DNA from 4 places in the Paenochrobactrum glaciei genome. Region 1 is predicted to be linked to each of the others. Evidence: riboswitches for the same ligand, from Rfam matches in the RefSeq annotation. Region 1 holds a riboswitch; each other region holds the start of a gene.

The links. Region 1 has a riboswitch for cobalamin ahead of ABDZ76_RS14015 (LysR family transcriptional regulator). Riboswitches for the same ligand answer to the same signal wherever they lie in the genome.
Region 2: it holds a riboswitch for cobalamin, as region 1 does, so the genes downstream of both, ABDZ76_RS13385 (TonB-dependent receptor plug domain-containing protein) here and ABDZ76_RS14015 (LysR family transcriptional regulator) in region 1, are expected to answer to the same signal.
Region 3: it holds a riboswitch for cobalamin, as region 1 does, so the genes downstream of both, ABDZ76_RS03875 (ribonucleoside-diphosphate reductase subunit alpha) here and ABDZ76_RS14015 (LysR family transcriptional regulator) in region 1, are expected to answer to the same signal.
Region 4: it holds a riboswitch for cobalamin, as region 1 does, so the genes downstream of both, ABDZ76_RS07940 (CbtB domain-containing protein) here and ABDZ76_RS14015 (LysR family transcriptional regulator) in region 1, are expected to answer to the same signal.

The regions. Positions count from the first base shown of each region.
Region 1 is NZ_BAAADE010000007.1:45,213-53,378, forward strand. It holds gene ABDZ76_RS13980 (response regulator transcription factor) at 132-767, opposite strand; gene ABDZ76_RS13985 (sensor histidine kinase) at 769-2,151, opposite strand; gene ABDZ76_RS13990 (putative pterin-binding protein) at 2,148-2,669, opposite strand; gene ABDZ76_RS13995 (hypothetical protein) at 2,713-3,273, opposite strand; gene ABDZ76_RS14000 (flavin reductase) at 3,497-4,003, opposite strand; gene ABDZ76_RS14005 (methionine synthase) at 4,065-5,093, opposite strand; gene ABDZ76_RS14010 (DUF1852 domain-containing protein) at 5,121-6,104, opposite strand; cobalamin riboswitch at 6,343-6,534, shown strand; gene ABDZ76_RS14015 (LysR family transcriptional regulator) at 6,637-7,524, shown strand; gene ABDZ76_RS14020 (AbgT family transporter) at 7,605-8,166, opposite strand, start outside.
Region 2 is NZ_BAAADE010000006.1:27,919-36,084, forward strand. It holds gene ABDZ76_RS13360 (hypothetical protein) at 1-123, shown strand, start outside; gene ABDZ76_RS13365 (c-type cytochrome) at 161-487, shown strand; gene ABDZ76_RS13370 (ABC transporter ATP-binding protein) at 525-1,298, opposite strand; gene ABDZ76_RS13375 (FecCD family ABC transporter permease) at 1,295-2,296, opposite strand; gene ABDZ76_RS13380 (ABC transporter substrate-binding protein) at 2,289-3,089, opposite strand; gene ABDZ76_RS13385 (TonB-dependent receptor plug domain-containing protein) at 3,212-5,110, opposite strand; cobalamin riboswitch at 5,260-5,507, opposite strand; gene ABDZ76_RS13390 (MFS transporter) at 5,671-7,308, shown strand; gene ABDZ76_RS13395 (amidase) at 7,320-8,166, shown strand, end outside.
Region 3 is NZ_BAAADE010000001.1:807,253-815,418, reverse strand. It holds gene ABDZ76_RS03885 (heavy metal translocating P-type ATPase) at 1-1,914, shown strand, start outside; gene cueR (Cu(I)-responsive transcriptional regulator) at 1,924-2,325, opposite strand; cobalamin riboswitch at 2,436-2,753, shown strand; gene ABDZ76_RS03875 (ribonucleoside-diphosphate reductase subunit alpha) at 2,868-5,735, shown strand; gene ABDZ76_RS03870 (ribonucleotide-diphosphate reductase subunit beta) at 5,825-6,949, shown strand; gene ABDZ76_RS03865 (Glu/Leu/Phe/Val family dehydrogenase) at 7,045-8,166, opposite strand, start outside.
Region 4 is NZ_BAAADE010000002.1:337,404-345,569, forward strand. It holds gene ABDZ76_RS07935 (cobyric acid synthase) at 390-1,856, shown strand; cobalamin riboswitch at 1,917-2,148, shown strand; gene ABDZ76_RS07940 (CbtB domain-containing protein) at 2,198-2,386, shown strand; gene ABDZ76_RS07945 (CbtA family protein) at 2,477-3,193, shown strand; gene cobU (bifunctional adenosylcobinamide kinase/adenosylcobinamide-phosphate guanylyltransferase) at 3,199-3,717, shown strand; gene cobW (cobalamin biosynthesis protein CobW) at 3,721-4,776, shown strand; gene cobN (cobaltochelatase subunit CobN) at 4,780-8,166, shown strand, end outside.

The DNA of each region.
Region 1 (8,166 bases):
TATTGAAACTAGAGGGAGGTACAATTCCCTTGAATAAGGGTATATTGAAAAAAGCTAATGTTTCAGCAATACAATCAAGCTCAATAGAAAATGCGTACAAAAACATTAATCGATTGAAATCATTACATTATTTATGGATTTATTATTTTATGTTTCATCGCTTCTTTCACAGCTTCCGCTCTTGAATGAACATCCAGTTTTTTAAAAATATTCTTGAGATAATCGTTGATAGTATGGTCTGAAAGCTGAAGAGCAACTGCGATCTCAGCATTTTTTTTGCCGTCAGCTAATTGTAACAGCACATCCAGCTCGCGCGGTGATAATTTCTTTGTATTCACACCCAGTGACGGGGTCTGACGTTTATTTTCAATTCGCTTGACCAAACGCAGCTTCGCTTCAACCTGTGAAATGAAAACACCCAGATCAATCGGCTTGACCAGATATTCATCAACACCTTCACGATAAGCCTCCAAGATCCGGTGCCGATCCGAGAGTGCCGAGAGAAACAAAAATGGTATTGCGTTTAATTGTTCAGAGCCCGAGCGCACCTGCCGTAAAAATTCCAGCCCGTCCATTTGCGGCATGAGAATGTCTGAAACAATTAAATCGGGCATGCGCTTTTTCAACAAATCCAAGGCAGCCAAACCATTACTGGCTTCAATCACTTCGTGACCGGAGCGCATCAATTCGCGCACCAGTTCTTCACGAATATATTTTTCATCCTCAACGCACATAATCAAAGCGCGATTGGCTGCATCTTTTGTCATTTCAAGCACACTCAATGCCGGTCAACGGCAACCGTAATTCAAATTCAGTAAAACCCTTGCCAGTTGCAAGCAAGGTTAAGTCACCGCCATGCATTTGAGCAATCTGGCGCGAAAAACTCAAGCCCAAGCCGCTGCCTGAAAGATGCGCAACATTGCTGGCACGATAAAACCGGTTAAAAACCATATCTGTTTCATTCTCAGGAATGCCCACTCCAACATCTTTAACCCTGCAAATAAATGTATCATCTTCAAGCAGAACTGTCACATCAACAGGTGTTGAACCAGCTGAATATTTATCGGCATTGGCAAGGAGATTAACCACAATTTGCTCCAGCAGCGTTTTATCGCCATGATATAACACTTGTGAGACCTGCTCTTCAAAATGAACAAAACGTGCCGGATGAATCTCCTGATGATAGGCAATTGACTGGCGCACCATCTCCACCAGATCAAACTCTTCCGCCTTTAATTTCACACCATGACCATGAATCACATCGCCGCTGATTGTGCTTTCAACAATACGCGACAAACGGCTGACGGCCTCACGAATTCTGCCAGCCGCTTCTGTCACTGCTTCACTATTGATGTCTTCAGGATGACGGATAAAACGCTGCGCAATTAAATCAATAATAGCCACCGGCGTTTTAAACTGGTGAGAAACGGTGGTAAGAAAGCCTTTATAAATCTCGTTGGATTTTTGTTCATTTTTCAAAGCAACGCTCAAAGCTTCTGTGCGCTGAGCGACAATCGCTTCCAATTCTTCCTGATAGCGCAGCAATTCATCATTGGCGCGATTGGCAGACTTAATATTCATAATCAGCAAGAATGATAAAAGGCCGCCAACCGTCATCAAACCAAGCACCGCAGACATCGTCAGATAAATTATGTTCAATTGCCGGTCACGATCAGCACCACCGGCATCCCGCTCATGGATCATCGAAAGATTGGCTATACGACCAAAATCACTAAAAACGGGCAAGACTTCGCGGTAAATCGACAGGATTTCTGCCTGTTCCAGGCTATCTTCCGCCTCATAGCGCGCTTCAATCTGCTCCATTGTGGCAACGATATTCTTAAGATATTCCTCAGCGCCAATGCTTTTGAAATAACCCAGCTGTGGTTCACTACTCAAAAGATTGATACGGCTTTTCAAAATATCAAAACGCAGCGTAATCATCTCTTTATCATGACTGTCCAGCAAAAGTGTATCGCTGAAGCGACGGCTTTCGCGGTCGGCCTGATTAACCGCCCAAAGCATATTCTCGCCGACATAGGTTTCCAGACTGCGCTCCACCCGCAAGAGCTGATAAAACGCATAAGTCAGCATCAGACAAAAGCCGAGCATAACAATGCCGGCTACAGTGTAAGCACGGGTGATTTTCATTCAATCAGCAATTCAGATAATTGCCATGCCCAACGATGATCAAAACGGGAGTCTTGTAACTCCGGTTTTTCATCACGCGGATAAACAATCCAAAAAGGACCAAACTCCGTTACAGGCATGGCTGAACCATTCATTTGGTCGGCAACCAGCACATCATAATCATAGGCATCCTGTGCCGGAATTTCGACTTCATAATCATTTAACGCACGGGCTTTTAGCATTGATTGACGAGCAGTTTTCTCATCAATACCGGCAGCTGCAAGCAATGTTTTCAGTGGCACACCAGAAAACTCCTGCACACCTTCTGTCCATGGTGTATGTGTTTTAACTGTTGCTCTTGCCAGCTCTGATGAACTGGCAACGAATTTATAAGCAGCGCCCGACGATGCCCTTACAACCAGCGTTGTAAGCTCAGAGGCTTGCGCAGAGATGTTCAAGTGAGTGGCATTATTTAAGCAAAAACTTGCAAGACCAACGCTTAAAATGACCGAATATATCAACTGATATTTTGGCATCATCACAAACACCTCTTCCCCTATAAAACTGTAGCATATTTAAATCTTAGCGTTTGCCACCATAGCCACGTTGTTTCCATTCCGCCAACGGCATGATGTCGGGCTGCCCGCCGCCTGCCTCATACCAAGAATCGATCGCCCAGCTACGCCCTTGCTTGTCTTTCATGACAGCCGTCCAATGAGGATAGCGCCCATCAATAAAAGAACCGCGCGATGTCCGGCGTGTAGGTGTATGATATTTCATCCAGCCACGCGCATGTAAATAACGTAAAAAATTATCCGTATTGGTCGATTCATCAACGCAGTCCATCTGACCTTTAATTCGTGATTTGCCAAATTGCATTTTGGGTTCATCACGCACACCAATCACAATATTGCTGCGTTCTTCAAAAATTGCGACCGCCATCCGCAATGCTTTACGCTCATCTGCAGCGCTGCGGCCTGCCCTTTGCAACAATGTACGAATACGCTGTTCATCCTTAGCAGTCAGCGTCACTTTGGTGCGATAATAGCAATCATAGCCATGACAGACATTCAATGTTTGTGCCGAAGCCACGCCAACCGGAAACATCAGGCCAATAAAAATACCGGCACTCAATAACTTCATCAAATGGTGGCTTCGCATTCAAATAAAACCTTTAAACTTATCAAAATAAAGCCACTCTTATAGCGAGTGCTGCCTCACTTGAAAAGTAGAGCGCTTATAGTGTTTTCACACTATGCCTACCCATTAGAACGCCGCGCATCTAAAAACACAAAAGCTCCTCTCAGATGAGAAGAGCTTTCAAGCCAAAGCTTGATCAACGTCACGAAGTCAGCTTTAAAATAATTTAGCCATTGAGATAGCGACGCTTGCAATAAAGCAAAGTACCTTCTTCGTCATTCTCGCGGATATTGATAACACGGCCAAAAAGAATACGGTGGGTGGCTTCATCCACCGCATTGCTTAGTTCACATTCAAAGCTCACCGATGCATTAGCCAAAACCGGCACACCGGTAATGCCTTCCTGCCAGTCACCAAGCAAAAACCGATCTTCCATCAAAGTGCCGGTTCCGCCGCCAAACAGGTTAGAAATATCTTCCTGCCCAGGCATCAGCGTATTGACGCAAAAATGGCGCACTTTATCAAAGGCCTGAAAACACGAGCTCGCACGGTTAATACATACCAGCAATGTTGCCGGTGTATCGCTGACACTGCAAACTGCAGAAGCTGTAAAACCATAGCGCTGACCGTTATGGATCGTGCTTGTCACGCTGACAGCCGAGCCAAGCCGTGACATACCATTGCGAAAACTGGCTTTGTCTACGATGTCGAAACGGTGATCCACTATGCCCATATCGGCCTCTCATATATTTTAAACACGAACAGAGCCCAAAAGCCCTGCTCGTGTTTTTTATTTAAGCAGACAGTTCTTTGCGAATGATTTCTGCACCCGCACCTAAGGCGCGTAGCTTGCCTCTTGCCACTTCACGCGACAAAGGTGCCATGCCACAATTGGTGCAAGGATAAAGCTTGTCGGCATCAACAAACTGAAGCGCTTTTCTTAAAGTGTTAGCCACTTCTTCCGGCGTTTCAATTGTATTGCTGGCCACATCAATAGCGCCAACCATCACCTTTTTACCTCGGATCAGCTCAATCAAATCCATCGGCACATGAGAATTATGGCATTCCAGCGAAATCAGATCGATGCTGGATTGTTGCAGCTTCGGAAACGCTTCTTCATATTGTCTCCACTCGGAGCCCAGCGTCTTCTTCCAGTCTGTATTGGCTTTGATACCGTAACCATAGCAAATATGAACTGCTGTTTCACATTGCAGACCTTCAATGGCGCGTTCCAATGTAGCAACGCCCCAATCATTCACCTCGTCAAAGAAAACATTGAATGCCGGTTCGTCAAACTGGATGATGTCAACACCGGCAGCTTCCAGCTCCTTTGCTTCTTCATTGAGGATTTTAGCAAATTCCCAAGCAAGCTTTTCACGGCTTTTATAATGCGCATCGTAAAGCGTATCGATCATGGTCATCGGACCAGGCAATGCCCATTTGATCGGCTGCTTTGTCTGTTGACGCAAAAACTTAGCATCTTCAACAAAAACAGGCTTTTGTCGTGATACAGCGCCAACAACTGTCGGCACACTGGCATCATAACGGTCACGAATTTTTACCGTTTCACGCTTTTCAAAATCCACCCCGTCCAAATGCTCGATGAATGTGGTGACAAAATGCTGACGTGTCTGCTCACCGTCACTGACGATATCAATTCCTGCCTGTCGCTGATCATCCAAAGCCAAACGCAGAGCGTCTTGTTTGCCGGTCACTAATTCTTCGCCTTGCAGTTTCCACGGCGACCAAAGTTTTTCCGGCTCTGCAAGCCATGATGGTTTTGGCAAGCTGCCGGCGGTTGAGGTGGGCAAGAGTGTTTTCATAATAGGCAACCTTGTGATTTTAATTTCTCAATGCGCGTAATTGGCAGACCATTCTTCAAGAATGGCCTTGTATGGTTTAATGAAGTGCTCTTCAGCAAACTTTCCTTGCTTGGTCGCCATCCGGCTGCGCTCTTCACGGTCATAGACGATTTGTGTCAATGAGTAATCCGCATGTTTCAAGCTCGGCTGATAACGAGCGCCTGCCTGCGAATTGGCATTGTAAATTTCAGGGCGATAAATCTTCTGGAAAGTTTCCATCGTGCTGATCGTGCTGATCAGTTCAAGATTAGTGTAATCGGTCAGCAAATCGCCGCTGAAGTAAAAAGCCAAAGGTGCAGCACTGTTCGGCGGCATGAAATAGCGCACCTGCAAGCCCATCTTTTCAAAATACTGATCAGTCGACGAAAACTCGTTTTGGAGATATTCAAAGCCCAAAACCGGATGATAATTGCCTGTGCGATGATATGTTTTGCTGCTTGAAGCGCTTAAGCAAATGATCGGTGCTTTTGTAAAGTTCTCTTTATAGACGCTCGAATTAACAAAGCATTTGAATAGCTTACCATGTAACTCGCCAAAATTTTCCGGCAGGCTAAATGTTGGCTGATCACGATTATATTCAGGCAAAACAATGCTAAAATCATAGTCGCGCACATAAGAAGAAAAATTATTGCCGACAATGCCTTCAATACGTTCACCGCTTGCGCGGTCAACAATATTGGTTTTCAAAATTTCAATCAGCGGAAAAGCATCTTCATTGCTGTCGGCATCAACGCTCATTTCAACCGTAACGATCTCAATTTCCACCGCATAACGATCGCCATTCGGGTTATCCCAATGTGCCAAAGCGTTGAAGCGATTATCAATCATCCGTAATGCATTGCGTAAATTTTCTTGACGATTATTACCTCGCGCCAGATTGGCAAAATTCGTGGTAATACGTGTACTATCCGAAGGATGATAATCTTCATCAAAAGAAATAGTTTTAATTATAAAGTTGAATTTTTTTGTCATCGCGTCCGGCATCCTAATTCCTGAGATAAACCAATTTAATTGCTTGCGTCTTGAGGGTTTTCTCTCTCAGCAATCTTTCCTGCCGCTCAACATCAAGGGCGGCCAACGGGTTATGCCTGAGCCATCCGATGAATAAAAATGATTTGATCTCATCAAAGTATGAGGTGTGCTCATGCTTTGAATGGGGTTCGCTGAAAAGTCTCAGCGCAGAACAACTTGACCCGCATGGTTACATAGGGCATTGCTCATTTGTCGGGGTTCTATGGATGACAAGTCCGGAGCTAAGAGGGAATTCGGTTTTATGCCGAAGCTGCCCCCGCAACTGTAAGCGGCCAGCAAATGCCCATAAATGTCACTGAGTTCATCTCGGGAAGACGGGCAAAAGCGTTTATCCGCGAGCCAGGAGACCTGCCACGACAAATAGAGTTCACGGGCGGGGTGTCCCGGAGTGCCGCTTTTGCGCTCGGGCTTCCGTGCGGATGTTATTGCGTCATTTCACTGCCCTGTCATTTATAAAAGGGCGGCTATCACCATGCTGGACAGGCAACATTTATCGATCCTGCGAGAAGTTGATCGCTTGGGCAGTCTCACTGCCGCAGCAGAGCGGCTCAACGTCACGCAATCCGCACTAAGCCACACAATCCGTAAACTCGAAGAACGTTACGGCGTTGCGATGTGGGAAAAGGATGGCCGCAATCTTCGCCTCACCGAGGCAGGACACTATCTCGTAACGCTTGCCCAACGCGTACTGCCACAGATCGAGAGAGCCGAAGATGTTTTGTCGGATTACCGTTATGGTAAACGCGGTTCGCTTAAAATCGGCATGGAATGTCACCCATGCCATCAATGGCTGATGAGCGTTACAAAACCCTATCTGGTCGAGTGGCCTGATGTTGATCTGGCGCTCACTACTTCATTTACCTCTGGCGGCGTTGCCGCATTAACGAGCTATGAAATTGATATTCTGATCACGCCAGATCCGATTGAGGCGCAAGGCATTCATTATATTCCAGTTTTTGATTACGAGCTTGTATTGGCCGTTCCGGTTAATCATCCGCTTGCGCATGAAAATTATGCCGAGCCTGCTGACCTTTTGGAAGAGACCCTTTTCACCTATCCGGTGCCTCCTGAGCGGCTCGATGTATTTACACAGTTTCTTGTGCCCGCGAATTGCCGTCCGCGGCATCATCGCAGTGTTGAGACAACAGAAATGATGTTGCAACTTGTTGCAGCAGGGCGTGGCGTCAGTGCTATCCCAAGCTGGCTGGTGTGCCAGCAAGCAGAAACATTAGGGGTTCGCCCTGTCAGAATTGGTAATGCCGGCATCCACAAGAGCATTCACCTTGGGCTTAGAAGCGGCGACGAAACCGTCGATTTCATCGCCGGATTTCTTGCAACCTCACGTGAGATAAAAGCATAATTCAAAAATGTACATGTTTTGAAACAAGACGCCCTGCAATCCATATCAAGAATTGCAGGGCGCAATGTATTCATTCAATTTTAGTTCATGAATAGACCAACACCAGGTGCGATTGGCCAGCCCATTGTCATCCAGAAAATAAGGAACAATGTCCACACAATCAGGAAGCCCATTGCGACAGGTATCGTCATTGAGGCCAAAGTTCCAATACCTGCATCTTTCTGGTAGCGCTGCAAATAAGCCAAACAAACGGCAAAATACGGGCTCATCGGCGAAATAATATTGGTGGCAGAATCCGCAATTCTAAATGCTGCCTGCACCAGTGCCGGCTCAAAACCAATCAGCATCAACATCGGCACAAAAATTGGTGCCATCAGCGACCACTGTGCCGAACCGGATGTGATGAACACATTCATCACCGCTGCAAGACCAACAAAAGCCACCAAAAGCGGAGTGCCCCCAAAACCACTGCTATCCAGCAAATGTGAACCACCAATGGCAATCCACTCGCCAAGGTTTGTCCATTTGAACCATGCCAAAAACTGCGAGATCGCAAAGAACAGCACCAATGTCGGCGCCAATTCCTTGACGGATTCACTCATATAGCCAACGGCATCACGTGCTGTTTTAATCTTGCCGGTT
Region 2 (8,166 bases), on a different contig from region 1:
ATGGAAGCCTCCGGTGCCTCACGCTCAAAAATTGAAGAGCGCCTGCACAACTTCATCTGGGAAATCATTGAATCCGATGATGACGACTATGAAGATGATGAAAACATCGACGACGACAAGTAAACACCTTGTTAAGCAAAAGGTTTTACACATAAACGCCATGATCAAAACACTTGTGACCACTTCTGTTTTTTCTGCTCTTATCAGCCTCGCTTCTGCGGCATATGCTGATGAGCAGATCGATTACGGCAAAAAAATCGTTGAAACAAACTGTTCCGGTTGTCACGCAATCGGCACAGATGACAAGAGCACCCATAAGGATGCACCTCCTTTCCGCACGCTTTCCAAGCGTTATCCGATTGACGCCTTGGCAGAAGCATTTGCCGAAGGCATTTATGCCGGCCATCCGGACATGCCGGAATTTGAAGCATCACCAGAACAAATCGATGCTATTCTGGCTTATATGAGCAGCATTCAGCAAAAATAATCAAAACGGGCGCGGCATTAGCTGGCGCCCGTTTTAATTAACTCTGAACGACGGTTTCCGGCTGGATGTAAATCCGACCGCCTTTATGGCTGATATCAGCCTCAATTTTATAAACATTGCGCAAATTCTCCGCTGTCAGCACCACTTGCGGTGTGCCGTCAGCAATAATGCGTCCTTTTTCCAGCATGATCAGCCGCGTGCAGCGATGCGCAGATAATGACAGATCGTGCAAAGAAGCAATGACCGTTTTGCCCGTCTGAGCCAGATCAGCAAAACATTGCATCAGGCTCAACTGATGCGCCGGATCAAGGCCGGAAACCGGTTCATCCGCCAAGATCAGTGGTGATCCTTGCGCCAATAAACGTGCAATCAAGACACGGGCTTTTTCACCGCCAGACAATTCCTGCACCGATTTCTTGGCAAATTTAGCCACATCCATCTGCACCATGGCTTTAGCGATCACATCATGATCAATCTCGCTTAACGAAGCAAAAGCCGAACGCTGCATCTGACGGCCAAGACCAACAATTGTTTCCACCGAAACAGGCCATGCTACATCACGTTCTTGCGGCAGATAAGAAAGCCATTTTGCCCGCTCATGATGTGTCATTTTAACGGTCGGCACATCGTCGATCATCACCTCACCACGATAAGCGATGAAGTTCATGATCGCCCGTAAAAGCGTGGTTTTCCCTGCACCGTTGGGGCCAATCAGACCGATAAATTCACCTGACTGCGCTTCAAAACTGATCTGGTTTAAAATGTTTTCGCCACGCAGAGAAACGGATAAGTCGCGTACGTTCAGGGTCACAGCATTTTCCTTCTGTAGCGCAGAACCAGCCAGAGGAAAAACGGCGCACCCACCAAAGCCGTTAAAACCCCTAATTTCAAATCACGCGATGGCGCAATGATCCGCACCGCAATATCAGCCATTAAAAGCACTGCCGCACCACCCAGCGCACTGACTGGCAACAAGCGAGATGGTTGCGCCCCAACAAGCGGGCGCAAAATATGCGGCACGATCAAACCAACAAAACCAATAGCGCCGGAGATAGCTGTTGCGGCACCAACCGCCGCCGCAGTGCCGGTAATGGCAAAAATTTGCACGCGTTTTAAATTAACGCCCATACTAACGGCTGTTTCTGTGCCAAGGGTCAGGGCATCCAGTGCCCGCCCGAGCGAGAACAACATCACCGCGCCAACCAGAATAAAGGGTGCGGCCAGCATCACATGTAACATAGAACGATCAGCCAACGAACCCAGCAACCAGAAAACAATTTCCATCGCCGCATAAGGATTGGGTGACAGATTAAGTGCCAGCGATGTCATGGCTGCCGCGAGCGAAGACAAAGCAACCCCTGCCAAAATAACGGTTAATGTGCCACCATGGCGGCCAGCCAAAGTTTGCACAATCAATACGGAAGCAAAGGCGCCAGTCAAAGCAAGCAATGGCAGCGCCAGCGGAAAGAGTGTCGAAAGACCGGTATAAATAGCAATCACCGCGCCAAGCGATGCAGACGCACTGACACCAAGTAAGCCCGGCTCTGCCAGTGGATTGCGTAAATAACCTTGCAATACGGCACCCGATAACCCCAGAGCACCACCAACCAGAAGCCCTAAAATAGCACGCGGCAAACGGATTTCCCGCATCACCAGCACAACGGCATCGCCTTGTCCGGTTACCAGCGCATGAAGACTATCATAAGCACCGAGAGCTGCGGGGCCGATCAGCAAAGACAGCATAAAAAGCAAAGCCACCAAGATGGCCAGCCCTGCACATAACCAGTGGTAGCGCCGTGTTTCACTCATGTGCAATATCCGATAAAATTTTCACTGCTTCCACCGTAAATGGCCCGCCGCACACGGTCAGACTATCAGGCAAAGTTACAGAAACTGCCTGTTTTTTAATGGCCTGCAAAGCAGGATGTTCATAATTTTGATAAGCTAAAGCTGCACCCTCATAACGCTCGCCCATCAATAAATAATCAGGCTGATGCATCACCAATAATTCAAGCGGCATCTGACCATATCCGCTTAACGATAACTTGTCGGCCAGATTGGTAAATCCTGCATGACGCACCACCGTATCCATCAAACTGCCACGTCCTGACGTATAATTATTGGCATAGTAAAGCGCGATTGTACGTGCACGCTTTTTCACATCAACCTCAGCCAAGCCTTGATCAATCTCTGCAATCAGAGCCTCAGCTCTTTGTGGCTGTTCCAGCAGATCACCAATGCGCTTAATATTGGCGCGAATATCATCGAAAGTGGATGCAGGGCGAAACTCTTCGACCTGAAAACCCAGTCGGCGCAACAAATCAACCGTCGCACGCGCTGTAAAACTGCCCGCTAAAACCAGATCGGGCTTTTGCAGAAATATTTCTTCCGCACGCCCGTGATTAAGTGGATAAGTGGCAGCTTTTTCAAAAAGATATGAGGTTTTATGATCCAATGACAAATATGAGATCGAGGTTAGCTGTTCTTTATCTGCCAGCAACATTGCCAGCTGATCCGTACACACATTAATGGATGCAACTTTTGGCGCGCTTTGTGCAGGGGCAGTGCTACCAAACAAAGCCAATAAAAACGCACCGACCAGCGATGCGCTTTTGCAAAATTCATGACCGGCACGGGATGCACCGGTCAGTTTGCCAATATATGAAAGTACAGTGCGCAAATTACGATGTCTTTCTGCACTCTTTGATGAAGGTCTGCGATCAATTAAAACGAACGGGTAAAGCCCAGGCTCATGGTTCGGCCTGGCATACGATAGCCTTTTGCTGTTTCATATTGTTTGTCAAAGATATTCTCTACAGAGAACTTGATCTGTGACTGCTGATCAAAAGCATAGAGCGCAACAAAATCCGCCGTAATATAACTATCAAGTTTATTTTTATTCGCTTCATCTGAATAACGTGACGAGCCGTAAAGAACGCGCGCAGTCAGATCAAGTTTCTCATCTGGGCGATAGCTAATCTCACCTGTAGCTTTAAACCGGTCACGGTTGGGCAGATAATTACCGTAATTTGCATCACTTCTGTTGATCGGATCCCGCAGATCTATACTGGCTTTCACAGCCCATTCATCATTAAACTGATGCGCGACAGTTGCTTCTACACCACGAATGCGCGCCTTTTGAATATTAAACGGATGCCATACATTCGTAACCGGATCTGGAGCCCATGCAATCTGATCTTTAACATCATTTTGATAAAGTGCTAAATCAAAGCTTGTTTGCTGACTGGCCTGCCAGTTCAAACCAATTTCAAACGAACCGGATTTTTCTGCCTTGAGATCAGGATTACCGGAATATGGGTAATAGAGATCATTAAAGGTAGGAGCGCGGAAACCCGTCGCATAAGAGCTGCGCAAGATAAGATCCTGCACGACTTCATAACTCGCACCAATATTATAAGTAACCTTATCACCAAATTGCTGATTGTGGTCATAACGCAGACCTGCATCAATCAACAATCCAGCATAATCAATCGAATATTGAGCGAAAAGAGCGCTCAAATTGCGGTGCGCTTCATCATAGGCATCACCACTAACCGAGCTGCCATTAATTTTTTCACGATAGAACTCACCACCAGCAACAATAATTTGCTGGGTTTTATCGGTATTGAATGCCTTTTGCGTGGAAGCAAAAATACCATAACGTTGTGTTTTAAACGTATCGCCATCGACTGAAGCGCGGAATTGTTTTGCTTTATCCAATGAGCTCGTCAGCTCAATGGTCGAGAACCAATCATCGCTATGATCGATACGTGTCCCAAAGCGGCCAGAGAAATTATGCGTGTCGGCAGAGTCGGGCGCTGTTGTATTGTAGCCATCATAATGATTGCGACCACGGGTATAAAGCCCGTCAAGATAAACCCGTCCCCACTCGACATCTTTGGCCAAAGACAGATTGACGCTTCCTTGTAGAAAACCGTCACGATCGTTTTCTGTTGGCGCTGTAGTAAAATCATAGCCTTGCGTACCAAGAATACTGGCACCCAAACCATATTCAATGCCGTTTTCCGCTTTGCCGGAAATATTTCCGGAAGCAAAGCCGCCCCAAGGATGAGTCACGCCCGTTGTCCATGACCCGCAATAGGATTTGCCATTTTCACATGCACCACCCTGTTTGGTGATGATATTAATAATACCGCCCATCGCATCCGCACCATATTGTGCCGAATGCCCGCCTTTGGCGATTTCAATCCGCTCAATTGATGCCAATGGAATACTGGAAAGATTTGGTGTACCGGATGTGGCCGAACTCATACGCACACCATTGACCAGCACAAGGGTCTGGCTGGATGAAAACCCGCGCAAAGACACACCCGAAGTTGCCCCTTGCCCGCCATTGGCGGTCATGGTCACACCAGTATAGGTTTTCAGCAATGATTGCAGATCGGGCGCTGCCGATTGTTCAATGTCTTTTTCGCCAATGACCGTTACGGAGGAAGTAGAGCGCTCCAAAGCACTGGCACGACGCAAAGGCGTTGTCACCGTAATGGTTTTTAAAACAATCTCGCCATTTTCATTCAGTGTCCCTTGTGCCTGAGCGCTCACAGAAAACACAGCCAATGCGCTCACAGCAACACCACTGAGCAAAACAACTTTTCTAAACATGTACGTTCCCCAACAACGCTTGTGAAAAGCCGAACCGACCTTTCGAAATAACCAACCGGTTGTCAGGAAAATTTCATCCGGACGCACGGCAACATTTGTTCAATGTCACCGCCACGGACGACCGCGCATGGACACACCCCGTATCCGTGCATGGGTGACCGGAAAAGGCAGGTCTCCTGACTTCCGGGTCTTCGCGCCTCTTTCACCTTCCCAATGGCTCAACGTCATCAGTGGTTTGAAATGCCAAAATTCTAGCATTTCAGGAAAGATCACTCGCCGGTTACAGTTGCGGGGGCAGCCACGGAATAAGATTCTTCAAATCACAAGATTGAGAATCCGCACCGTGTTCCCTTTTCATCTGCTTTTTATAAGCAGAACCTGTTCCATCTTCGGACGTAGCAAGCATAGCGCATAAATACAACACCCATAATTAACTAAAAATAAACCATGTTGCGTGCCTTTTAAAACAGTCTTCGCACATATTGTCTTAAGCGCCTTGCCGCCTGTGGCAAACTCACCTATTCCTAGTAAAAACGCGCATGAAAGAGGAGGCACCAGCCGTGCCGCAAAGAGCTTCGCCCCTTGCTCCGTTCCAGCACAAAACCTTCCGGGCCCTTTGGTCTGCGACGCTGGTTTCCAATCTTGGCGGGCTTATTCAGGCGGTGGGTGCCGGTTGGATGATGACAACCATCGCAACCTCCCAAGATATGGTTGCTTTGGTTCAAGCTTCCACCACTTTGCCTGTTATGGTGTTTTCTCTTGCAGCTGGTGCGCTGGCCGATAATTACGACCGCCGCCGCATTATGCTTACCGCGCAATCTTTGATGCTAATGGTGTCTTTAGCACTCGCGGTTTTTGCTTATTTTAATCTTCTGACCCCATGGCTGTTGTTAAGCTTTACCTTTCTGATCGGTTGTGGCGGCGCACTGCATAACCCTTCATGGCAGGCATCCATGGGCGATATTGTTCCGCGCGAAGATTTGCCCGCCGCCGTTGCGCTTAACAGTATGGGTTTCAACCTGATGCGTAGTGTTGGCCCGGCCATTGGCGGTTTAATTGTTGCTGCTGCCGGTGCGGCGATGGCCTTCATCATCAATGCTTTCAGCTATATTGCTTTGCTGCTTGCTCTATGGCGTTGGCAGCCGCCAAAATCGCAAAACACCTTGCCGCGAGAATCCTTTGGCCGTGCCATTGCCGCGGGTCTTCGTTATGTTTCAATGTCGCCAAATCTTTTAAAGGTTATGTTTCGCGGCTTTTTATTCGGTCTTTCCGGCATTGCCATTCTGGCGCTTTTGCCGATTGTCGCGCGTGACTTAGTTGCCGGTAACGCATTTACCTATGGCATGATGCTTGGTGCTTTCGGCCTTGGTGCAATTGGTGGAGCGATGCTCAGCGCACGCCTGCGCGAAGTGATGAGCAATGAATGGATCGTGCGTCTAGCATTTTTAATGTTTGCCGGAAGCTGCATTTGCTTAGGCCTCAGCACCCAATTTTGGCTGAGCTGGTTACTGCTTTTGCCTGCCGGTGTTTCATGGGTTCTTGCCCTGTCGCTGTTCAATGTCACTGTGCAGCTTTCAACCCCGCGCTGGGTGGTTGGCCGTGCCTTGGCACTTTATCAAACCGCAACATTCGGCGGCATGGCAACAGGCAGCTGGATATGGGGTTCTATCGCTGAATCTCACGGTGTTGACCTGTCGCTCATTATCGCAGGCATTGTGCTTATTGGTGGTGCTGCGGTTGGCCTGATGTTCAAACTGCCGGAATTTGATGCTCTCAATCTTGATCCGCTCAACCGTTTCAACGAGCCGGAACTCAAACTCGACATCCGTTCCCGTAGCGGCCCGATTATGATTATGATCGACTATAAAATCGATCAGGACGACGTCACCCAGTTTTTAAGTCTGATGGCCGACAGACGCCGTGTGCGTATTCGCGATGGTGCCCAGCAATGGGCCTTGTTACGCGATTTGGAACACCCGGAAACATGGACTGAAAGCTACCATGTGCCGACATGGGTGGAATATGTGCGCCATAACCAACGCCGCACACAAGCGGATGCTGAAATTTGGGAACGTTTGAAAGCCCTGCATCGCGGAGAAAAGCCTCCGGTTGTGCATCGTATGATCGAGCGCCAAACAGTCACGCCCCATGATGATATGCCGCTAAAGCCGCATACGGATGATCACGCGATTGTTTAGCCATGAAAGATATGAAAAGCGCTTCCGACAAAACAGCAGCAATCTTGCACAGGCTTGCACAAAGACGCGATAGCGAACGCGTCTTTAGCCGCATCTATGGAGACAGCGCATTAGAAGCCGCACATGCAGCGGATGCCCGCCACCATAAAGGTGAGCGTTTAAGCCCATTGGACGGGCGTATCATCTCCATCAAAGACCTGTTTGATGTGCATGGTGAGCCAACCCTTGCAGGTTCTGTTATTCGCAAAACCAGCCCTGCGGCTGCAAAAGATGCTGTCATTGTTGAGCGCTTGCGACAAGCCGGTGCCATCATCATCGGCAAAACCCACATGACTGAATTTGCCTTCACTGCTGTTGGCTTCAATCCGCATTATGGTGTGCCGGAAAATGCCGTTGTCAAAGGAGGCATTCCTGGTGGCTCATCCTCAGGTGCTGCTGTATCAGTCGCAGAAGGCACCAGTGAAATTGCCATCGGCTCCGATACCGGCGGCAGCATCCGCATACCAGCCGCATTAAACGGCCTCGTCGGCTTCAAGCCAACGGCTGAACGTATGTCACATGAAGGCGTTTTTCCACTGGCGCCAAGCTTGGATTCCATCGGCCCTTTAGCAACATCCGTTGCCGATTGCATTCTCACTGATGCTATTATGGCTGGCAATGCGCCATTGTTGCCTGAGGCACAGCCTTTACAAAATTTAACTATCGGCGTGCCGGAAGGCCACTTATTTGCGCTTACAGATGCGCATATTCTGAACCGCTTCCAAAAAGTTCTGGCGCTTTTGGAAGACAAAGGTGCGAAGATCATCGCGCTGACAATTGATGACCTTCTTGATGATATGGCACGCATCACCCGCATCG
Region 3 (8,166 bases), on a different contig from region 1:
ATCCCGGGCGTGCATATGTTGATTGATCACACAATCGGCATGCAAAATAGCTGGTATCTTCAGTTTGTGCTGACAACATTGGTGCTGTTCGGGCCAGGCTTGCGTTTTTTCAAGCTTGGTATTCCTGCACTTTTGAAAGCCGCACCGGACATGAACTCGCTGGTCGCGGTTGGTACACTGGCCGCCTGGGGCTTTTCAACGGTGGCTACTTTTATGCCTTCCGTTTTGCCTGAAGGCACGGTGAATGTCTATTTTGAAGCCGCAGCCGTCATTGTCGCACTGATCCTGCTTGGTCGTTATCTGGAAGCGCGTGCCAAGGGCAGAACCAGTGCGGCTATCAGCCGTCTGGTTGATTTGCAGGCGAAAACTGCACGCGTTTTGCGTAATAACAAGGTGGTTGATGTGCCGTTGGAAGATGTGCGCGTGGGCGACCATGTGCAGGTCAGGCCGGGTGAAAAAGTACCTGTTGACGGTAGTGTCATTGAGGGTTCTTCTTATATTGATGAATCCATGATTACCGGTGAACCGGTGCCGGTTGTTAAAGAAATAGGCGCGGAAGTGGTTGGCGGCACTATCAATAAATCCGGCTCTTTTACCTATCAGGCAACCAAAGTTGGCAGTGATATGGTGATCGCGCAGATCATCCGCATGGTGGAAGATGCGCAGGCCGACAAGTTGCCAATTCAGGCGATGGTTGATAAAGTTACCCGTTGGTTCGTGCCCGCGGTCATGGCTGCTGCTGTTATCACTTTTGTGATCTGGCTGATCCTTGGCCAGTCGCCAAGTCTGGGCTTTGCACTGGTGAATGCCATTGCCGTGCTGATTATTGCCTGCCCATGTGCGATGGGGCTTGCCACGCCAACATCAATTATGGTCGGCACTGGACGTGCAGCGGAAATGGGTGTGCTGTTCCGTCGGGGTGATGCGTTGCAACGTTTGCGCGAAGCATCCGTGATTGCCTTTGATAAAACCGGAACACTGACCTTGGGCAAACCTGTTTTGGCTCATTTTGAAACAGTTGCCGGACAGGATGAGGCAAAAATCCTGACCCTTGCAGCGAGTGTCGAGGCACGTTCGGAGCATCCGATTGCCGCAGCTGTTGTGCAAGCGGCAGAAGATAAAGGTCTTGTCTTAAAGGATGTGCAGAATTTTAACGCCATCGCCGGTATGGGACTGGTTGCAGATGTCGATGGTCAGCAGGTGGCCGTTGGTGCCGGTCGCCATATGGCTGCGCTTAATATTGACATCACACCTTTGGAAAAAGTAGCCGATCAGCTGGCTTCTCAGGGGCGCTCGTCGATTTATGTAGCGGTTGATGGCCAATTGGCTGCAATTCTGTCGATTGCCGATCCGCTCAAGCCATCAACGAAGCAAGCGATTGATGCGCTGCATCAGATGGGCTTGAAGGTGGCGATGATCACCGGTGACAGCCGCCACACAGCAGAAGCGATTGCGCGTTCCTTGTCGATTGATCATGTGGAGGCTGAAGTGCTGCCGGGTGGCAAAGTGGATGCTTTAAAGCGTCTGTCGTCTAAGGGTGAAGTGCTGGTCTTTGTCGGTGATGGCATCAATGATGCACCGGCATTGGCGGCTGCTGATGTGGGGATTGCTTTGGGCACCGGCACGGATGTGGCGATGGAAAGCGCTGATATTGTGTTGATGTCGGGTGATTTGCGCGGCGTTATCAATGCGCTGGCCGTATCACGCGCCACCATTCGCAATATTCGCGAAAACCTGTTCTGGGCATTTGCCTATAATATCGCGCTTATTCCGGTTGCTGCCGGTGTGCTTTATCCGCTGTGGGGCACATTATTATCGCCAATGCTGGCGGCTGGTGCGATGGCACTTTCCAGCATCTTCGTGCTTTCCAATGCGCTGCGTCTGCGCAAGGTTAAACCTGCATTGCAGGTTTAACCGACACAATTATGTTTTGGCTACGTTGCTGGCCAAATCATGCAAAATCGGACAGTCAGGGCGGTTATTGCCCTGACAGTTCTGCGCCAGATGGCGCAATGTATCCGCCATTTCGCGCAACTGTTCCATCTTCGCTTCCAGCTCCGCCACATGGGTGAGGGCTATTTGCTTCACATCGGATGAAGCGCGGCTGTGGTCTTGCCAAAGCGTCAGCAAATCTTTGATCTGATCAAGCGAGAAGCCCAAATCGCGACCGCGCCGGATGAAGCGCAATGTTTCCACATCCCGTTTAGAGTAAACGCGGTAGCCAGCCTCGGTGCGGCCAGCCTTTTCAATCAGCCCGACCGTCTCATAATGACGGATCATTTTGGCACTTATGCCCGACGCAGTTGCTGCTTGGCCAATATTCATCATGTTAAAGCTCCGTGGTTGTGCTATATATAGGGCATCTCCTTATCCCTTTCAAAAAATAATAATTGTGCATCATGCAACTACATGTTGACGTTCGTGCGCATTGGCTGTCTATATCTAGTGGTCAAGGTCTCTCGAATCGCAAGATAGAGAGATAATAGGGAATCCGGAAGAGATGGTGCTAACCGCCGCTTAAACCGGAGCTGCCCCCGCAACTGTAAAGCGGCGAGTTTTTGTTCTTACAGCATCGACCCGAAACCGGAATCGGTTTTCGAAAGGGTACGATGCGTAAATTTTAGATTAGAGCGTCCTTTATACGTCCTGTCGGACGCATGGCGCTCTAAGAAGTCACTGAGGATTATCCTTGGGAAGACGGACAAAAGCACCGACCCGCCAGCCAGGAGACCTGCCCTGACACGAAATGTTCTCCCTGGGCGGGGTGTCCCGGTGGTGTGCTGGCAACAGAGCAGGCATTAGCCTTGCGCTCTCTTTCATGCATGCATCCGTTTGACCTTGCCCCCAACAAAAATTGGGGTAAGCCAATGTCGACTTCTATCTCACGTGAGCCTGCTGACGGCGACGCTTTTTCTGTCGTAAACGCAGCTAATGATTCCGAACCGGGCTATCAGGTTATCCGTCGCAACGGATCAGTGACACCTTTTGCAGGTGATAAAATTGCTGTTGCGCTGCAAAAAGCTTTTCTTGCGGTCGAAGGCACCAGTGCTGCTTCATCGCGCCGTGTTCATGATGTGGTTGCCGAGCTTTCTGAAGCTATTGTTGCTGGTCTTACTCGCCATGCAACGGCAGGCCGTACTTTCCATATTGAAGATATTCAGGATCAGGTTGAGCTGGCATTGATGCGCGGTGGCCATCATAAAGTGGCGCGCGCTTATGTGCTCTATCGTGAAGAACGTGCGCGCGAACGTGCCGAACAAGTGGCACAAAATCCGCAGGCAATACCGCAATTGCAGATGAAGAGCGCCAGCGGTCAACTGGTGCCGCTTGATGAAGCTCGCCTCAAACATGTTGTAGAAGAGGCATGTGCAGGTCTGTCTTCAGTTTCATCGGAAGCCATTCTTACCGAAACAAAACGCAATCTTTATAGCGGCATCACACAGGATGAGCTGGCGCTTGCACCTATTTTGGCTGCGCGTACTCTGATTGAAACCGAGCCTGACTATTCCAAGGTCAGTGCCCGCCTTTTGCTGGATAAGCTGCGCCGTGAAGTGCTGACCTTTGTTGAAGGCTCCCCGCGCGAAGCAACCCACAAGCAGATGTGCGAGCTTTACCCGAACTATCTGAAATCCTACATCCGTGTGGGTATTGATGCCGATCAGCTTGATCCGGAATTGGCGCTGTTTGATCTTGATCGCATGGCCGCAGCCATTCAGCCGGATCGTGATCTGCAATTTGATTATTTAGGTCTGCAAACCCTTTATGACCGCTACTTCCTGCATGTTCAAAACAAGCGTTTTGAGCTGCCGCAAGCTTTCTTTATGCGTGTTGCCATGGGGCTTTCCTTACGTGAAGAAGAACGCGAAGCGAAGGCGATCGAGTTCTATAATCTGCTTTCAAGCTTTGATTTCATGGCTTCAACGCCAACATTGTTTAATGCCGGCACACGTCGTCCGCAGCTCTCTTCCTGCTTCCTGACCACTGTTCCGGATGATCTCGACGGTATTTTCAAAAGCGTTAAAGACAATGCGCTTCTGGCTAAATATTCCGGCGGACTGGGCAATGACTGGAGCCGTGTGCGCGGCCTTGGTGCACGCATCAAAGGCACCAATGGCGAAAGTCAGGGTGTTGTTCCATTCCTGAAAGTTGCCAATGATACGGCCATTGCGGTTAATCAGGGTGGCAAGCGCAAGGGTGCTGTCTGCGCATATTTGGAAACATGGCATATCGACATCGAAGAGTTTTTGGATCTTCGTAAAAACACCGGTGATGACCGTCGTCGTACCCATGATATGAACACGGCCAACTGGGTGCCTGATCTGTTTATGGAACGCGTGGAAAAAGACGGTGACTGGACATTGTTCTCGCCGGATGAAACCCCTGATCTGCATGATCTTTATGGTCCGGCCTTCAAATATGCTTATGAAGCCTATGAGCAGAAAGCGGCTAAAGGCGGCATTAAAGTTTACCGCACATTGAAGGCCAAAGACCTGTGGCGTCGTATGCTGACGATGCTGTTTGAAACCGGCCATCCTTGGATCACCTTCAAAGACCCGTGCAATATCCGTTCGCCGCAGCAGCATGCTGGCGTGGTGCATTCATCCAATCTCTGCACCGAAATTACGCTCAACACATCGAATGATGAAGTTGCGGTTTGTAATCTGGGTTCTGTCAATCTGGCAGCGCACACAACACCGGAAGGCATTGATCAGGCACGTCTGGAGCGCACTGTAGCAACCGCTATGCGTATGCTCGACAATGTGGTGGACATCAATTTCTATACCATTCCGGAAGCACGCCGCTCAAACCTGCGTCACCGTCCGGTTGGTCTGGGACTGATGGGCTTCCAGGATGCATTGCAGATTTTGCGTCTGCCTTATGCGTCGGATGAAGCGATCAAATTTGCCGATCAGAGCATGGAAGCCATTTCCTATCATGCGATTTCTGCATCCGTTAATCTGGCAGCAGAACGTGGCAGCTATCAGAGCTATGAAGGTTCGCTTTGGTCAAAAGGCATTTTGCCAATCGACTCTCTGCGTATGCTGTCTGATGCACGTGCTCATAATAATTTAGAGAGCATGAAGCTCAATTATGACGAAACACTGGATTGGAATGCTCTGCGCGAACGCGTCAAAACCATTGGTATGCGCAACTCCAACTGTATGGCAATTGCTCCGACTGCAACCATTTCCAATATTTGCGGCGTGTCGCAGTCCATCGAGCCTGCTTATCAGAATCTGTTTGTTAAATCGAACATGTCGGGTGACTTCACAGTGGTGAATGCCGGTCTTATCCGTGATCTGAAAGCCCGCGGTCTGTGGGACGAAGTAATGATCTCTGATCTGAAATATTTCGATGGCAGCATCGGTCAGATCGATCGTATTCCGGATGATCTGAAAGCACTTTATGCAACGGCTTTTGAAATCGACACAGCGTGGCTGATCGAAGCTGCAAGCCGTCGTCAGAAGTGGATTGATCAGGGGCAGTCGCTCAATCTTTATATCGCTAATCCAAGCGGTAAGAAGCTCGACGAATTGTATCGCCTTGCATGGTATCGCGGCCTGAAAACCACTTATTACCTGCGATCCCGCTCTGCAACACATGTGGAAAAATCCACATTGAAGGGTACGGATGGCAAGCTGAATGCGGTGTCTGCCGCACCGATGCAGAGCATTCCGGCATCCGATGTGCGCGCTTGTTCTATTGATGATCCAACTTGTGAAGCTTGTCAGTAATAGAAGTCGTTACCGGCCAGCACTTGGCCGGTAACGGGCTGATACTGATCACTTTTCTTTGTTTCATCCCTATTTGAAAGGGTTTTATAATGTCTAATCTCGATTGGTCAGAGACCGAAAAGAACAGCACATCTGTCGCCTCAGAGGCAGATTTGTCTGCCGATGCAACGGGTCTGGGCTCGATTGAGCGTAACGCGGCACGTGTAACGGTTGATGAAAAGCGCATGATTAATGCACGCGCTGACGTTAACCAGCTGCTGCCGCTGAAATATAAATGGGCATGGGAAAAATATCTGGCCGGTTGTAACAATCACTGGATGCCGACCGAAGTTTCCATGCAGGCAGATATTGCATTGTGGAAATCTAAAGACGGCCTGACCGACGATGAACGCCTGATGCTCAAGCGTAACTTAGGTTTCTTCGCAGCATCCGAAAGTCTGGTTGCAAACAATATCGTGCTGGCGATTTACCGTCACCTGACCAACCCTGAATGCCGCCAATATTTGCTGCGTCAGGCGTTTGAAGAAGCCGTTCATACCCATACTTTCCAGTATATCGTGGAAAGTCTGGGGCTTGATGAAGGTGAATTGTTCAACATGTACCGTGAGGTACCATCGATCACCGATAAGGCTGCATGGGCGCTTAATTACACCCGCAATCTGGACAATGCCGAATTTAAAACCGGTACACCGGAAGCTGACCGTGACTTCCTGCGCGATCTGATTGCGTTCTATGTCGTGTTTGAAGGCATGTGGTTCTATACCGGTTTTGCGCAGCTTCTGTCTCTTGGCCGCCGCAACAAGATGGTCGGTATTGCCGAGCAATATCAGTACATTCTGCGTGATGAATCGATCCATATGAATTTTGGTATCGACGTTATCAACCAGATCAAGCATGAGAACCCGCATCTCTGGACAAAAGAGTTCCAGGAAGAAGTGCGCGACATGTTGCGTGATGCGGCAGAACTGGAAGCAGCCTATGGCCGCGACACCATGCCGAACGGTTTGCTGGGGCTGAATGCTGCGCTTTGTGAGCAGTATATGCACTTCATCGCCAACCGTCGTTGTGCACAGCTGGGCTTGGAAGCCGTGTTCCCTGAAGCGGATAATCCGTTTCCTTGGATGTCGGAAACAATGGATCTGAAGAAGGAGAAAAACTTCTTTGAGACCCGTGTGATCGAATATCAAAACGGCGGCGCTTTGAACTGGGATTGATATTTATCGATCTGATTTGAATAAAGAAAAGCCCCGCCGGTCAGTTGATCGGCGGGGCTTTTTTTGGTCAGACTTGTTCGTCTGTGGGAGGAATTTTAAGCAATAAAGTCGCTCTGGGTGCCGTGCGCTTCAATGGCCTGTGCCAAACGCAACAATGCGTGGACATAAGCACCGGTGCGCAGTGAGAATTTTTTCTCTTTTGACAGTTCCCAGATTGCACGGCCTTCGCGTTCCATGATGCTCTGGAGGCGCTGATGGATTTCTTCCAAAGTCCAGTAATAGCCCTGCTTGTTTTGTACCCATTCAAAGTAAGAAACGGTTACACCACCGGCATTGGCCAGAATGTCAGGCAGAACAATCACGCCTTTTTTCGCCAGAATTTCATCAGCTTCAGCGGTGAGCGGGCCATTGGCCAGCTCGACAATCAGCTTGGCTTTGATGGTTGCTGCATTGCCTTCATGCACCATGTTTTCCATGGCGGACGGCACCAGAACATCACAATCAGCAGCCACCAGTTCAGCCGGTGTCATGGCCTTGTGACCATGCTGGCCAACGGTGGAAACAACTGACTTGCCTTCCGCTTTGGCAGCAAAGAGGCTTTTCAGGTTCAAACCTTCGGCGCACTGAACTGCACCTTCCGAGTCGGAAACAGCGGTGATCTTGTGGCCATCGGCGCTGAAAAGACGTGCCATATGCTGGCCGGCATTACCAAAGCCCTGAATGGCCACACGCAAATTGCTGGCAAGACCTAAATCACCAGCCAGATGACGCACGAGATAGTAGCCACCGCGTGCCGTTGCATCATCACGACCAAGCGAACCGCCCAGTGCCAATGGCTTGCCGGTGATCACTGCCGGTGAGTGCTGGTCGACGATTTGTGAATATTCGTCAGCCATCCAACCCATGATCATTGAGTTGGTATAGACATCCGGTGCCGGAATATCACGGTCTGGGCCCAGAATTCCGGCAAAGGCCTGAATATAAGCGCGGGAGAGACGTTCCAACTCAGCTTTGGACAATTTACGCGGATCAACCTGAATAGCACCCTTACCACCGCCATAAGGCAGGTTCATCACGGCGCATTTGAAGGTCATCCAGAAAGCAAGCGTCTCAACTTCTTCAGCTGTTGCATCCGGATGGTAACGGATGCCGCCTTTGGTTGGGCCGCGGGTATCATCATAACGGCAGCGCCATGCAAGGAATGATTTGCGTGATCC
Region 4 (8,166 bases), on a different contig from region 1:
CCGAAGATGCACGGCCTTGCCAACAAACGCTTTGGCTCTCACCAAACAATACACCGGTGAGAAATACTATAAGCTCCGGTACGCAATACCTTATCCGGAGCATCGAGGCGGTTTGTTGCCGTCTCGATGATCTTTTTAACAGGACATTCTTACCGGATGGTTATCAGAAGCTTAAGTAAGTCTAAAGATTGCACTTTTTTGACTGTAAAATTGGCTGAAAAAAGCCAGTTTGTTAAAGAGTGGTAAATATCACGCGTCACTTTCGTGAAGATTTGTTCAGTGTGATTCTGCAATGCGCTTAACTGTAGTTTTGCGGCATTCAATAATTCTTTGCGCGGACATTTGTTTGGCCTCTATGCAGAACGTGCCGATTGCGATAGGTCACAATCATGACATGCGCGATAATGTTTCAAGGTACTGGCTCTGATGTTGGCAAAACGGTTCTTGTGGCCGGTCTTTGTCGTGTGATGCGCAATCGCGGGCTTAAAGTGCGCCCGTTCAAGCCGCAAAATATGTCCAATAATGCAGCCGTTACCGATGATGGCGGCGAAATAGGCCGCGGACAATGGTTGCAGGCATTAGCCTGTGGTGTGCCGACCAGCGTTCACATGAACCCTGTATTATTAAAGCCGCAATCTGAAACCGGCAGCCAGATCATTGTGCAGGGTAAAGTGCGCGGGCAAGCCAAGGGGCGCGACTATCAGCGTTTGAAGCCGCAATTTATGAATGCCGTGATGGAGTCATGGCAGCATATTTGTGATGGCGCTGATATAGTGCTGGTGGAAGGTGCGGGCTCTCCGGCTGAGATTAATTTACGCAAAAACGATATTGCCAATATGGGCTTTGCCACCAAGGCGGGGGTGCCGGTTGTGCTGGTGGGGGATATTGACCGCGGCGGTGTGATTGCTTCGCTGGTGGGCACGCATACGATTTTGCCCGAGCAAGACCGCGCGATGATTGTTGGTTTTCTGATCAATAAGTTTCGTGGTGACGTGACGCTTTTTGATAATGGCTTGCGCTCCATCACCGAATTTACCGGCTGGCCGTCTTTTGGTGTGGTGCCATGGTTGAAAGCAGTGGCGCGTTTGCCTGCCGAAGACTCAGTCGTGTTGGAACGTATGGTAGGCGTTCAAACGAAAGCGTTGAAAGTTGCTGTGCCGATGCTGGATCGAATCGCCAATTTTGATGATCTTGATCCTTTAAAAGCCGAGCCGGATGTTGAAGTGGTGATGGTGCGGGCAGGTGAGGCAATACCTGCTGATGCAGGGCTGATTATTTTGCCCGGCACTAAATCGACTATTGGTGATTTAAAACGTTTGCGTGAAAATGGCTGGGACACTCAAATTCATGCTCATGTAAAGCGTGGCGGCCATGTCATTGGCATTTGCGGCGGCTATCAAATGCTGGGGCAAAAAATCAGTGATCCGAAGCATATTGATGGCGATACGGCTGACGCTGACGGTTTAGGCCTTTTGCAGATGGAAACTGTCATGAAGGCCGAAAAAACACTTGGTCAGGTGCAGGGCACAGCTGTGGCCTATGATGTGCCGGTTGATGGTTATGAAATTCACTGCGGTGTGAGCCACGGGCCGGATTGTGCGCGTCCTTTCGCATTGATTGACGGGCGGTCGGATGGCGCGGTTTCTACTGATGGTCGCATTTTTGGCACTTATTTACACGGGCTTTTTGCGTCCGATAGTTTCAGGGCAAAATTACTGGCAGAGCTTGGCGTGCATGGTGCTGGTTTTAATTATCGGGCCAGCGTTGACGATGCACTGAACGAGCTTGCTGATAATCTTGAGCAATATCTCGATGTGGATGCCTTGTTGCAGTTAAGTTTGCCGGTCAAAATTTAAACCTTCATCCACAATCAGCGAAGCCTCAAGTCGATTGACGATCACAATCGCACAGCATAATGTCAGGCCATTGCATCAGGTTTTCATCATGTTGGATTGATGGACGAAGAGGGAATGCGTGAAATGCTTGTAATAAGCATTTTGATAGCAGCCGACCCCGCGACTGTAGAGCGGTGAGGGATGTTGCCAAGCTGGTTTTTTAATGAAACCAGCAGCCACTGGGAAACCGGGAAGGCGGCTTCATCTTCACGACCCGCGAGCCAGGAGACCTGCCTGTTTGCAAAGGGCATATTGCCTGCACCTAAGGGGAGGTTTTCCCTGCTGCCTGCACGGAGGTTGTCATGGCTGCACACACAAATAATAGCGCATCGGATGTGCTTTCCACACCGCTTGCTGCCCGTTTGGGTACGGCACTTGTTGCGTTAATGCTTGGCGTTTTTTTGATCTATGGTGTTGGTTTGGCGCATTCAGACATGCTGCATGATTCTGCACATGATATGCGCCATTCTTATGGGTTCCCTTGTCACTAAGTTACCGCTCGGAATTTTGAGGGGTTCATTCATTTTGGATGATGAAGTGATGCTCACGCATGCGTGAGTTTATTTCTCTATGGGGGAATTATGTATATTCGTTATTTATTGGCGGTTTTAGCAGCTGGTCTGATTGCAGGGCTGCTGATGACGCCTGCTATGTATATCAAGACAGTGCCACTGATTTTGCAGGCCGAAATCTATGAAGACGCCTCCGGTGGTCATGATCATGGCGAGACATCAGAAGCGGCAGCACCACATAGCCATGGTGATGCTGCTGAGGATGAAGAAGAAGGCGCTGAACTGCCTTTCGGACGCCTTGGCAATACAATTTTGGCCAATTTAGTTGCTTGTGGCGGCTTTGCGCTGGCCTTGGGCGGCACGGCTTTATTGTTGGGACGTCGCGTGACCAAGCAAAACGGCATTTATTGGGGACTTGCCGGTTTCTTTGCGGTGTCATTTCTGCCGTCTCTCGGGCTTTCACCGGAATTGCCAGCCATGCCGGCAGCCGATCTGGCAGAGCGTCAGCTTTGGTGGGTTGTGACTGTTATTTTATCGGCAATTGGTATTTATCTTCTCGTGTTGCGCGCTGAAATCTGGGCGAAGATTTTAGGTCTTGTCGCCATTGTTGCACCGCATCTTTATGGTGCGCCACATCCGGAAGATATTTCTTCACCGATCCCGTCGCTGCTTGCGTCGCAATATGCAGTGGCAACCACAGCCACGAATTTGTTTATGTGGGTGGTGATTGGTTTGACGCTTGGCTGGCTGGTGCAAACCTACGCATCCGCAGAAATCGAGGCTTGATAAGCATGCCGTCGGGAAAAATTACGCTTGTTCTCGGCGGCGCTCGCTCGGGAAAATCAAAATACGCTGAAAACTGTGCGGAAAGCTCTGGCCTGGAGCTATTTTATATCGCTACAGGGCGTGCTTATGATGATGAAATGCGCTCGCGTATCAGTATTCATCAAGACAGACGTGGCCTGAACTGGACAACGGTTGAAGAACCGCTTGATCTGGCGGGATCATTGTTGAAAACGGCTGCGCAAAATCGTTTCGTGCTGGTTGATTGTTTAACGCTCTGGGTCACCAATCTGATGATGGCAGAGCGCGACATTGACGCTGAAACGACGCGGCTTTTAGAGGTTTTTCCCAAACTGTCCGGTGAGATATTTTTTGTCTCTAATGAAGTGGGATTGGGCATTGTGCCTGACAACCGGATGGCACGGGAATTTAGAGATTATGCGGGTTTTTTACATCAGCGCGTGGCTGAAAAAGCTCAGGAAGTTTACTTTATGGCGGCAGGATTGTCGTTGAAAATGAAGGGATAGAATATGCAGGGTCAAAAGATTCCGGCCACCGTGATTACCGGCTTTTTAGGATCGGGTAAAACCACCATGATCCGTAATTTGCTTGAAAATGCGAATGGCAAGCGCATTGCCTTGATCATCAATGAATTTGGCGATCTGGGCGTTGACGGTGGCATCTTAAAAGGTTGCGGCATTGAAAATTGTGAAGAAGATGATGTTATTGAGCTGAACAATGGTTGCATTTGCTGCACCGTTGCTGATGATTTTATCCCGACCATGACCAAGCTTTTGGAACGCGCTGATCGTCCTGATCATATTGTGATCGAAACTTCCGGTCTGGCACTGCCGCAGCCGCTTGTTGCTGCATTCAACTGGCCGGAAATTAAAACGCAAGTGACCGTTGATGGCGTGGTGACCGTGATTGACGCGGCAGCTGTTGCCGAAGGCCGCTTTGCGGATGATCATGATAAAATTGATGCGCAGCGTCAGGCCGATGAATCGCTTGACCATGAAAGCCCGCTGGAAGAACTCTTTGAAGACCAGATCCATGCCGCTGATCTGATCGTGCTCAATAAAGCCGATCTGCTTGATGAGGCAGCGCTTGAAACTGTGCGCAAAGATGTTTCGGAACGCTCATCCCGCCAGACTAATATGGTGCCAGCAAGTTTTGGTAAAATTGGTGCGGACATTCTGCTTGGTCTGGGTGTCGGTTCGGAAGATGACATTGCCAACCGCAAGTCACATCATGAAATGCACCACGAAAGCGGTGACGATCACACCCATAGTCATGACGAGTTTGAAAGCTTTGTGGTGGAAGCCGGTGATGTAAACGACCCAAAAGCATTTGCAGAAAACCTGAAGAAAATCATTGGCGAACATGACATTTTACGTTTGAAAGGTTTTGCCAATGTGCCGGGCAAGCCGATGCGTCTGGTTGTGCAGGCCGTCGGTTCGCGTATCGAGCATTATTTTGATCGTCCATGGGCAGACGGTGAAGCCCGCTCTACCAAGCTGGTGGTAATCGGCGTGCATGATATTGATGAAGCAGCGATTGCTAAATCCGTTCAGGAAGCAGCGTAATCCATGCATCTCCTGCTTGCCCAGAAAGGGACGATTGCCGACGGCAGCGAAGCCATCGATTTAGGTCAAAGCCCTGCCGATATTTTGTTTCTTTCTGCGGCTGATACAGAGCTCGCAAGTCTGGCCTCGGCGCATCGCTCAATCAGTGATGCGCCGACACTCCGGCTTGTGAATATGATGTCGCTGTCACATCCAATGTCGGTAGACACTTATGTGGAACGCACAGCGCGTTTTGCAAAGCTGATCGTCGTGCGGGTGATTGGTGGTGAAAGCTACTGGCCATATGGCTTGGAAGCGCTGCATGCCTGCGCGGTCAATCACGGCATTATGCTGGCGGTTTTGCCCGGTGATGATAAGCCTGATGCAAGCCTGAAACGCTATTCAACGGTTAACCCGCATGATCTGGATACGCTGTGGCATTATCTGATTGAAGGTGGCGCCCAAAATGCACGTGGCTTTCTGGAATGTTGTACATCATTAATTGATGGTCGTGAACGGCCGGTGGAAGCCGCACCTTTATTAAAAGCCGGTCTTTGGTGGCCGGAAGATGGCATTGCCACAGTTGCAGAATTGCGCGAGCTAAGAGCCAATAAAAACGCGCCGGTGGTGGCGATTTGTTTTTATAGGGCACTTGTTCAAAGCGGCCAGACCAAGCCGATTGAAGCGCTGATTGAGGCGCTAAAGGCGCGTGGGCTGAACGTCTTGCCTGTCTATATCAGCAGCTTGAAAGATGCGGTTTCGGTGGCCGTTCTGGAGCGAATTTTTGATGAAGACAATCCGTCACTTGTTTTAAACGCTACTGGTTTTGCGGTTTCTGTTCCCGGCTCAGAACGCCAGCCGACAGTGCTGGAAAAAAATGGCGCGATGGTGCTGCAAGTGATCTTGTCCGGTTCCAGTTTAGAAATGTGGGAAGGTTCGCCGCAGGGGCTTTCCTCGCGTGATCTTGCAATGAATGTTGCGCTGCCGGAAGTGGACGGGCGCGTATTGACCCGCGCCGTTTCATTTAAGTCAGCCAAAAATTATGATGCGGTGGTGCAAGCTAATATTGTCACCCATGAGCCGGTACAAGACCGTGTGGATTTTGTAGCGGATTTAGCCAAAGCATGGGTGCGCTTGAAAGAAAAGCAAGCGTCTGAACGGCGCGTTGCATTAATCCTTGCTAATTATCCAAACAGGGACGGGCGGCTTGGCAATGGTGTCGGGCTTGATACACCTGCGGGTACGGTGGAAGTCTTACGCGCCATGCAGGCGCAAAATTATCCGGTGGCTGATTTGCCGGTCGATGGCGACCAGTTGATCGGTGATTTGATGGCTGGCCCCACCAATGCAGCACTTGACGGACGTGTGGTACGCAACACGCTTTCTTTGAATCAATACAATGCCTTCTTTGCTAAACTTCCCAATCAGATTCAGGCAGAGGTGCTTGCTCGCTGGGGTGAGCCGCAAGCGGATCCGTTTTTTATGAACGAGCCTCAAAGCTTTGCTTTATCGCTGATGCAATATGGCGAAACGCTGGTGGGGATACAGCCTGCACGCGGCTATAATATCGACCCGAAAGAAAGCTATCACTCGCCGGATTTAGTGCCGCCGCATGGCTATCTGGCGTTCTATGCTTATCTGCGTGACGTGGCCAAAGTGGATGCGATTGCCCATATGGGCAAGCATGGCAATATGGAATGGTTGCCCGGTAAAGCATTGGCTTTATCGGAAAACTGTTATCCGGAAGCTGTCTTTGGCGCGACCCCGCATCTCTATCCTTTTATCGTCAATGATCCGGGCGAAGGCACACAAGCCAAAAGACGCAGCAGTGCCGTTATCATCGACCATCTGACGCCGCCTTTAACACGCGCTGAAAGCTATGGCCCGTTAAAAGATCTGGAAGCTTTGGTGGATGAATATTATGAGGCATCGGGACTTGATCCGCGCCGCCTCATTCGCCTCAAAGGCCAGATTTTGGATTTGGTGCGCGATATTGGTCTTGATCAGGATGCCGGTATTCACGCCCATGATGATGAAGATCTGGCACTGCAAAAGCTTGATGCTTATTTGTGCGATCTCAAAGAAATGCAAATTCGTGACGGCTTGCATATTTTCGGCCTCGCACCGGAAGGGCGATTGCTGACCGATCTGTTAGTGGCGCTTGCCCGTGTGCCGCGCGGCATTGCCGTGTCGCTTGGTGGTGCTATTGGTGATCAAAGTTTGCAGCGGGCAATTGCCAAAGATGCGCAATTGCTTGAGGGGTTTGATCCGCTGGATTGCGCAATGGCTGAGCCGTGGACGGGCGAAAAGCCTGCGCTTTTGCAGGCGATCAGCAATGATCTCTGGCGCAATAATGGTGATACGGTTGAACGTATTGAGCTGTTTGCTGCGCAACTTGTGAGCGGCGAAGCTGACTGCCCAGTTGACTGGTCGGAAACGCAAGCGGTTCTGAGCGTGATTAATGATCATTTGCGCCAGCGTGTAGAAGCCTGCGGACAAGCCGAAATGAGCGGCTTTATGGCAGCGCTTGACGGACGCTTTGTTAATCCGGGGCCGTCAGGCGCGCCAACGCGCGGTCGCCCAGATGTGCTGCCAACAGGGCGCAACTTCTTTTCCGTGGATAGCCGTGCCGTGCCCACACCAGCCGCATGGGAGTTGGGAAGGAAATCGGCTGAACTCTTAATTACTCGCTACACGCAGGATAATGGCGATTGGCCGCGTTCTTTCGGGCTGACCGCATGGGGCACATCCAATATGCGCACCGGCGGTGATGATATTGCGCAAGCCTTGGCTTTGATCGGCGTGAAGCCAGTTTGGGACATGGCCTCCCGCCGCGTCACCGGTTATGAAATTATCCCGATGGCAAAGCTTGGGCGTCCGCGTGTCGATGTGACATTGCGTATTTCCGGTTTCTTCCGCGATGCTTTTCCTGAGCAGATTGCACTTTTTGACAAAGCAATCCGTGCGGTCGGCAAGTTGGATGAAAGCGAAGGCGATAATCCCGTTGCCGCGCGTATGCGTGAAGAAGCCAATGCTTTGATGGCAAAAGGCGAGAGCGAGCAAGAGGCGTTCAAAAAAGCCGGATATCGTATTTTTGGCTCGAAACCGGGGGCCTATGGTGCGGGCTTACAAGCCCTGATGGACGAAAACGGCTGGGAAGCGCGTGGCGATCTGGCTGAGGCCTGGCTTGTCTGGGGCGGCTATGCTTATGGTGCGGGTGAAGAAGGCGATGCGCAGCGCGGCCTTTTAGAAACGCGCCTCAAAGCAATTGATGCGGTTGTGCAAAATCAGGACAATCGTGAGCATGACCTGCTTGATTCTGATGATTATTATCAGTTTGAAGGCGGTATGGCTGCGACAGTCGAGCATTTGTCCGGCAAGGCTCCTGATGTCTATCATAATGACCATTCC